2 regions of the Micromonospora sp. PRAS1 genome follow, and region 1 is predicted to be linked to the other one. Evidence: predicted binding sites of a transcription regulator. Region 1 holds the regulator's gene; the other holds the start of a gene.
The links. The regulator HrcA, encoded in region 1, represses chaperone genes, less so after heat shock. The targets are predictions, from matches to a motif close to GGTTNGCACNCTCNNNNNGAGNGTGCNAACC.
Positions count from the first base shown of each region.

Region 2: the regulator HrcA is predicted to act here: its motif matches at 1,471-1,501, upstream of groL (chaperonin GroEL).

Region 1 covers NZ_JCANNB010000027.1:38,828-43,192, forward strand. The annotation lists gene AC507J_RS22870 (16S rRNA (uracil(1498)-N(3))-methyltransferase) at 1-544, opposite strand, end outside; gene dnaJ (molecular chaperone DnaJ) at 570-1,715, opposite strand; gene hrcA (heat-inducible transcriptional repressor HrcA) at 1,782-2,804, opposite strand; gene AC507J_RS22885 (DUF4870 domain-containing protein) at 3,013-3,585, shown strand; gene hemW (radical SAM family heme chaperone HemW) at 3,613-4,365, opposite strand, start outside.
Region 2 covers NZ_JCANNB010000013.1:146,159-150,523, forward strand. The annotation lists gene groL (chaperonin GroEL) at 1-1,273, opposite strand, end outside; gene AC507J_RS15055 (hypothetical protein) at 1,595-2,797, opposite strand; gene AC507J_RS15060 (cold-shock protein) at 2,927-3,130, opposite strand; gene AC507J_RS15065 (GNAT family N-acetyltransferase) at 3,340-3,870, shown strand; gene paaN (phenylacetic acid degradation protein PaaN) at 3,920-4,365, opposite strand, start outside.

The DNA.
Region 1 (4,365 bases):
TGGTCAGCCGGTCGGTCGCTTCCTCGTGCAGGACGTAACCGGCGGCGGCACCGGCGATCCGGCGGGCCACCGACGTGCTGGACTCGTCAGGCGCGCCGGCCACCACCGGCAGCCACGCCCGGCGGGCCTGCTTCGCCGCCTCCCGGGCCGTGGCCACCCACTTGCCCCGGGCCCGTACGCCCCGGTCGCCGCGCCACTGCACCACCGAGCGGCCGGCCGCCCAGGGGACGATCTCGTCCACCCCCGCCTCGGTCATCGCCTGCACGGCCAGTTCGCCCCGGTCGCCCTTGGCGATGCCCTGCACCACCACCAGCCGGGGGTTCGCCGCATCGACGTACCCGCGAGCGGTGACGGTCAGGTCAAGGGTGCCCCGGCCGACGGCGCTTACGACCGCGCTGGCCGTGCCGCCCCGGCCGTCGGCGAGCAGCAGTTCCTCGCCCACCCGGAGCCGTTGCACGGTGGCGGCGTGGTGCCCCTCGGGGCCGTCGAGCACCATCGAGTCTGCGGTGGGCAGCGACTCGACCAGGAACAGCGGAGCGGACACGGGCGGCGGCCTCGACGCGGGCCGCTCAGGCGTGGCCGTTGAAGGCGTCGCGCATCCGGGAGAAGAAGCCGCCCTGCTTGCTCAGCTCGGCGACCTCCTCGCCCCGGGTCTTGGCGAACTCCCGCAGCATCCGCTCCTGCTCGACGTCGAGCTTGGTGGGGGTACGCACGTCCAGGTGGACGTAGAGGTCACCCCGACCGGTGCCGCGCAGGTGCGGTACGCCCCGGGCCCGCAGCCGCAGCGTGCTGCCCGGCTGGGTGCCCGCCTTGACGTCTACCGGCTCCTCGCTGTCAAGCGTCTTGATGGTCAGCCGGGTGCCGAGTGCGGCGGCGGTCATCGGGACGGTGACCCGGCAGTGCAGGTCGTCGCCCTTGCGGGAGAAGACGTCGTGCGGCCGCTCGTGGATCTCGACGTAGAGGTCTCCGGCGGTGCCGCCGCCGGGGCCGACCTCGCCCTGCTGGGCGAGGCGGATGCGCATGCCGTCCTCGACGCCGGCCGGGATCTTGACGGTCAGCGAGCGGCGGGTGCGCACCCGGCCGTCACCGGCGCAGGTCGGGCAGGGCGTCGGGATGGTCGTGCCGTAGCCCTGGCAGACGGTGCACGGCCGGGCGGAGACCACCTGGCCGAGGAAGGTGCGCTGCACCGACTGCACCTCGCCCCGGCCGCTGCACGCCTCGCAGGTGGCCAGGTGGGTGCCGGCCGCGGTGCCCGCACCGGAGCAGGTGGTGCAGAGCACCGCCGTGTCGACCGTGATCGGTGCCTCGACGCCGAAGGCGGTCTCCTGCAGGTCGAGTTCCAGCCGCAGGATCGCGTCCGCCCCCGGTCGGGTCCGCGGTCGGGGCCCCCGGCCGGCACCTGTGGCGCCGCCGAAGAAGGCGTCCATGATGTCCTGGAAACCGACGAACGGACCGGCCCCGCCGGGCCCACCCGGGCCACCGGGACCGCCGCCGCCGGGCGCCAACGGGTCGCCGCCGAGGTCGACGATCTGCCGTTTCCGATCGTCCGAGAGGACCTCGTACGCGGCGTTGATGTCCTTGAACTTCTCCTGTGCCTCCGGATCCGGATTCACGTCCGGGTGGAACTTCCGCGCCAGCTTGCGGTAGGCGCGCTTGATCTCGTCATCGGAGGCGCCCCGGCTCACGCCGAGAATGCCGTAGTAGTCCCTGGCCACTGCGTTCCCGTGTCCTCGTGTTCGTCTCGCGTACGCCGGTCGACGGTCACCGCCGACCCTGACTGGTCAGTTCTGGGCCAGCAGCTCGCCCACGTAGCGTGCCACGGCCCTCACCGTGGCGATTGTTCCGGGGTAGTCCATCCGGGTCGGTCCCAGCACGCCCATCCCCCCGACGATTGTCGCGCCCGGGCCGTATCCGGTGCTGACCACCGAAGCCGCCCGCAGGTTGTCGATCTCGTTCTCGTCGCCGATGCGCACCCGTAGCGTGCTCGGCTCCACCTCGCCGATGAGCTTGAGCAGGACGACCTCCTCCTCGAGCGCTTCGAGGATGGGTCGCAGGGAGCCGTGGAAGTCAAGCAGGCCGCCGCGGGTCAGGTTCGCAGTGCCGGCCAGCGCGATCCGCTCCTCGTGCCGCTCGACAAGCGTCTCGAGCAGCACGGTGGAGAGGGTCGTCATGGCCGGACGCAGTTCCTGCGGTGACTCGTCGATGAGGGCCTGCACCAGCGGCGGGGTTTCCGACAGCCGGACGCCGACCAGCTTCTCGTTGGCCAGCCGGCGCAGGTCGAGCACGTCCTCGGCGAGGATCGGCGCCGGCAGTTCGACCAACCGCTGCTCGACCCGGCCGGTGTCGGCGATCATCACAAGCATCAGCCGGGTGGTGGAGATCGGCACCAGCTCCAGGTGCCGGACGCGGGAGCGGGCCAGGCTCGGGTACTGCACCACAGCCACCTGGCGGGTCAGCTGGGCGAGCAGCCGGACCGTGCGGTGCACCACGTCGTCGAGGTCGACCGCGCCGGCCAGGAAGCGTTCGATCGCCCGGCGCTCGGCCGGGCTCAGCGGCTTGACCCGGCTCAGCCGGTCGACGAAGAGGCGGTAGCCACGGTCGGTGGGCACCCGGCCGGCACTAGTGTGCGGCTGCCGGATGAACCCTTCCTCCTCCAGCACAGCCATGTCGTTGCGGACGGTGGCCGGCGACACGCCCAGCTGGTGCCGTTCGACAAGCGCCTTGCTGCCGACCGGCTCCTGGGTGGCGACGTAGTCCTCGACGATCGCCCGGAGCACGGCGAGCTTGCGGTCGTCGAGACCCATCTTCCCCACCTCCTGTCGCAGCTGAGTCCGGAGTGCCACGGCCGCAGCGGAATGCTCTGGCACTCGACTGTAGCGAGTGCCAGTCTACGTCGGGGCCCCCGCCAACGCGATGATCAAGACCTCAGCCGGGCCGGCGGACCGATCGGCGGCGTGAACGCGCCGGTGTCGCTATGGTGCGCCGTTGCCGCCGGCACCTACCGTGACCTCCATGACTGAACCACCTCGTCCCCCGAACTCCGGCGACGAACCCACCACTCCACTCTCCGGCTCGTCAGGCCAGCCCGGCTATCCCCCGCCGGGCGGATACCCGCCGCCTGGCGGCTATCCGCCACCCGGCGGTTACCCCCCGCCCGGCGGTTACCCCCCGCCCGGCGGCTACCCCCCACCCGGTGGCGGCTATCCGCCCGGTGGCTACGGCGGGCCGCCCGCCGGTTACGCCAACAACGAGGACAAGACCTGGGTGCTGATCGCCCACTTCGGCGGGGCCGCCGGGATGTTGATCGGCGGCGGTGTGCTCGGCTGGATCGCGCCGCTGGTCGCGATGATCGCCCGTGGCAACCAGTCGCCGACGGTCCGCGCGCACGCGGTGGCCGCACTGAACTTCCAGCTGCTCTGGTCGATCATCGCCCTGGTGGGCTGGGTCCTCAGCTGCATCGGCATCGGCGTCCTCATCGGCTTCGCCGCGATGATCATCGGCATCGTGTTCGGCATCATCGCCGGGGTGAAGGCCAACGAGGGGCAGCTGTACCGCTACCCGATGACGGTGAACATGGTCAAGTGACCCGCCGCCCGGCCGGCGGTGCGCCGGTCACGGCAGCAGGTCACGCACCACGGCGTCGGCGAGCAGCCGGCCGCGCAGGGTCAACACCGCGCGGCCGGCCGCGTGCGCGGGCGCCGCGAGCAGACCGTCGACCACCGCCCGGGCCGCCGCCGCCCGGCCGGCGTCGTCGAGGACGTCAAGCGGCAGACCGGCGGCCAGCCGCAGCCGGAGCATGACCTCCTCCATCTGCGCCTCGGTGCCGGTGAGCACCTCGCGGGCCAGCCCGGGTGACTCACCGGCGGTCAGGCGTTGCGCGTACGCCGTGGGGTGTTTGACGTTCCACCAGCGCACGCCGCCGACGTGGCTGTGCGCTCCCGGGCCGAGGCCCCACCAGTCGCCGCCGGTCCAGTAGAGCAGGTTGTGCCGGCACCGGGCGGCCGGCGTCCGGGCCCAGTTGGAGACCTCGTACCAGGAGAAACCGGCCGCGCCGAGGGTGGCCTCCGCGGCCAGGTAGCGGTCCGCCGCGACGTCGTCATCGGGGTACGGCAGCTCGCCGCGGCGCATCCGGGCGGCCAGCCGGGTGCCGTCCTCGATGATCAGGGCGTACGCGCTGACGTGGTCCACCCCCGCGGCCACGACCTGGTCCAGCGAGGCGGCGAAGTCCTCGGCCCGCTCCCCCGGCGTACCGTAGATCAGATCCAGGTTGACGTGGTCGAACCCCGCGTCGCGCGCCTCCAGGGCGGCGGCGGTGGCCCGGCCGGCGTGGTGCCGGCGGTCGAGCACGGCGAGCACGCCCGGTGC
Region 2 (4,365 bases), on a different contig from region 1:
AGGCGGTCTTGCCGGCCTGCACCAGCGCGACACCACCACCGGGGACGATGCCCTCCTCGACGGCGGCCTTGGCGTTGCGGACGGCGTCCTCGATGCGGTGCTTGCGCTCCTTGAGCTCGACCTCGGTGGCCGCGCCGACCTTGATCACCGCAACACCGCCGGCCAGCTTGGCCAGGCGCTCCTGCAGCTTCTCGCGGTCGTAGTCGGAGTCGCTCTTGTCGATCTCGGCCCGGATCTGGTTGACCCGGCCCTGGATCTGCTCGGCGTCGCCGGCACCGTCGACGATGGTGGTCTCGTCCTTGGTCACCACGACCTTGCGGGCGCGGCCCAGCATCTCGAGGCCGACGGCGTCCAGCTTGAGGCCGACCTCCTCGCTGATGACCTGGCCACCGGTGAGGATGGCGATGTCGGTAAGCATGGCCTTGCGGCGGTCACCGAAGCCCGGCGCCTTGACGGCGACCGACTTGAAGGTGCCACGGACCTTGTTGACCACCAGGGTGGCCAGGGCCTCGCCCTCCAGGTCCTCGGCGATGATCAGCAGCGGCTTGCCCGACTGCATGACCTTCTCCAGGATCGGGAGCAGGTCCTTGACCGACGAGATCTTGCTGTTGGCGATCAGGATGTACGGGTCGTCGAAGACGGCCTCCATACGCTCCGGGTCGGTCATGAAGTACGCGGAGATGTACCCCTTGTCGAAGCGCATGCCCTCGGTGAGCTCCAGCTCCAGCCCGAAGGTGTTGCTCTCCTCGACGGTGATGACGCCTTCCTTGCCGACCTTGTCCATCGCCTCGGCGATGATCTCGCCGACGCTGCTGTCACCAGCGGAGATGGAGGCGGTGGAGGCGATCTGCTCCTTGGTCTCGACGTCCTTGGCGAGCTTCAGCAGCTCCTCCGAGACGTTCGCGACCGCAGCCTCGATGCCCCGCTTCAGGGCCATCGGGTTGGCGCCGGCGGCCACGTTGCGCAGGCCCTCGCGAACGAGAGCCTGAGCCAGGACGGTCGCCGTCGTCGTGCCGTCACCGGCCACGTCGTCGGTCTTCTTGGCGACCTCCTTGACCAGCTCAGCGCCGATCTTCTCGTACGGGTCCTCGAGCTCGATCTCCTTGGCGATGCTCACACCATCGTTGGTGATGGTGGGGGCACCCCACTTCTTCTCGAGCACGACGTTGCGGCCCTTCGGGCCGAGGGTCACCTTCACGGCGTCGGCGAGCTGGTTCATGCCCCGCTCGAGGCCGCGGCGCGCCTCTTCGTCGAACGCGATCATCTTGGCCATACGGCGTTGTCCTCCTGGACACTCACGGGCCACCCGAGTGTGTGCCCCGGATGGGCCGCCTGGTGTACGCACCTTGGGACGTCGCCACCTGGCGACGACGACGTCTCCTCGGCCGGGCCGGATAGCCCGCGACGACCGGCCACGTGCCCCACCCGTGGCCTTTGCCACGAGCGCGACCGCGACCCCACCGCCCCGACCATTGGCACTCACGCCATGCGAGTGCCAATGACTTGTTTAGCACTCTGCCCTGCCGAGTGCAAGCACGACCGCCCGGATCGGCCGAGTCCGGCCGCCCGGATCAGCCGAGTTCGGCCGCCCGGATCAGCCGAGTTCGGCCGCCAGTTGGGCGCTGTTCACCGGCCCCTCGTGGGCCCGCTGCTCGGCGTACGTGACGACCAGTCCGACCAGCTGGGCGACGTGGGCCGGCAACGACAGCAGGGCCGCCGCGCTGATCACCAGCACGACGCCGACGGTCGCGCCCGGGGAGTCGTACGGCGTCACGCCGAACGGCAGCAGCCCGAGCGACTCCACCGCGCCAGCGAGGAACGAGACCGCCACCACGGCCGCAAGCACCAGCGCCACCCGGCCGAGCAGCAGACCGAGCCGATCGCGCAGCATCCGGTGCGACCGGCCGATCGGGTCACGCCGCTCGAACAGGTAGACCGGACCGGCCATGGCCAGCGCGAACCCCGCGTACACGCCGGGCAGGAAGCAGAGGCAGAAGCCGACGGCCATGATCAGCATGAAGACGAGCGTCCAACCCCAGAGGCCCGGAGCGCGGCGCAGGCCGTAACGCAGGGCGGCACCGAACTCGACCGGCTGACCGGCCGCCTGCCGGGTGATCACCCAGGTGCCGGCGGCCCAACCGACGCACTGCACCAGCCCGATGAGCAGGCTGCCGCCGATCAGCACGCTCATGAAGGTGGCCAGGTCGACCAGGAAGGTGGGCGGCAACGCGTCGGAGTCACCGGCCAGCTGGGTCTCCCAGCGGGCCGAGGGGTCCACCGCCAGCCCGAAGACCGACAGCACCACCGCCGGCAGCACCTGGGTGAGCAGCATGATCGGTAGCAGCAGTGCCCAGCCCCGGCGGACCGCCCCCGCGCAGCGGGCGAACCAGCCGCCGATGCCGACGGCCGGCGGGGTGACCAGCGGATCCGCCGGATCGAGACCGTACCCGGCCGGCTGGTACCAGCCATAGGGCGGATAACCGGGATAGCCGCCCGCTGCCTGATAACCGCCCGGTGCCGGAGAACCGCCCGGCGGCTGATAACCGCCCGGCGCTGGATAGCCGCCCGGCGGCTGATAACCGCTCGGCGCCGGAGAACCGCCCGCGCCGGGATGACCGCCCCAGGCGGGTGGGACGGCCGGCGTTCCCCAATTGCCACCGGGGGCGGGCGTGCCCGGAGGCGGTGCACCGGGAGCGGTTGGGTCAGCCGGCAGTGGATCGGGTCGACCGGTGGCGGGGTCCGGCTCGCCGGGTGACGGCGACAGCGGCGGACCCGCCGGGGGTGACTGGTCGGACATGGGCCTCCTCAGCAACGGCTGGATCGACCCATGATCTTCCCTTGTGAGGTACCCGGACCGCAGCCCCCTCCGGCCGCGATCACGTCACCCGCACCGACGGTCGGCCGATGGGGTGGGTGAGGTGTGCACTCAGGCGATGACGCGCACCCGCTCGGCCTGGGGGCCCTTCTGGCCCTGGGCGATCTCGAACTCCACCCGCTGGCCGTCGTCCAGTGCCTTGTAGCCGTCCATCTCGATCGCCGAGAAGTGAACGAAGACGTCCTGTCCGCCGTCGACGGCGATGAAGCCGTAGCCCTTTTCGGCGTTGAACCACTTCACGGTGCCCTGTGCCACGGTGTTTTCCTCACTCTGCACGGCGTTCCACTACCTCGGAGAGCCGGCTCGCCGGCAATCCGAATGCACCGTCACGGCGATCGGAGGCGACCGCTGAAACGGTGACCGAAATCGCACGGTACACGAGGAGTGACGATGGCGCACGACCACAAAACGGGCGCATTCCGTCGGGCGACATCGTCGTACGTCATTGTGATAGGTATGCGGGCATGAAAAGGGTGGCGGACGCGGCGAGCCTGCCGTGCGCAAACATCCGGCGCATCCGGCCCACGGACACCGGCCGGATGCGCGCGCTGCGACTGGAGATGCTCGCCGACACCCCGCTGGCCTTCCTGGAGACGCTCGCCGAGGCGGCGGCCCGACCGCACGCCGAGTACGCCGCCCGGATCGCCCAGGTCTCGACCGGCACCGCGAACGCCCAGTTCATCGCGGACGCGGGCGGCCGGCTGGTCGGCCACATCGGGGGCATCGTGCACCCCACCGAGCCCGGGGTCACCCTGCTCTACGCGATCTACATAACCCCGGCCTGGCGGGGCAGCGGCCTGCTCGCGGACCTGGTCGCGGCGGCGGCGACCTGGTCCCGGGAGTGCCGGCGCGACGAGCTGATGCTCGAGGTGGTGGTGGGCAACGACCGCGCCTACCGGGCCTACCAGCGGGTGGGCTTCACCGACACCGGCGTCCGCGTCCCGCACCCGACCGTGCCCGCCCTCCGCGAACTCCAGATGCGCCGCGCCGCCTGAGCGGAGCAGGGGGTTCCGGGGCCGACCCCGAAACCCCCGACCGCGACGATCAGACGTGCCGGCGGCTCTGCACGATGCGGAACCGGTTCGCCACGTACGCCCCGTCGGTCAACGCCGAGTTGGCCGCCGCGTTCGCCCCGCTGCCGTGGAAGTCGGAGAAGGCCGCCGACTGGTTCACGAAGACCCCGCCGGTGAGGTTGGCCGACAGGTGCACCCCGGCCTCGATCGCGGCATCCTCGGTGGCGTCCAGCACCGCCTCGTCGGTGGAGTAGACGCCAGCGGTGAGCGCCCCCTTCTCCCCCACCGTCGAGCGGAGGATCTCCAGGCTGTGCGCGGTGGAGTCGGTGGCGATGGCGAAGGAGATCGGCCCGAACCACTCCCGCGAGTAGGTCGCGGTGTCGCCGGCGTCCAGCTTGACGATGGTCGGCGTACGCACGACCGCGCCGGGGAAGGCCGGGTGCTCGACGGTACGCGACTCCAGCACCGGCTCGCCGA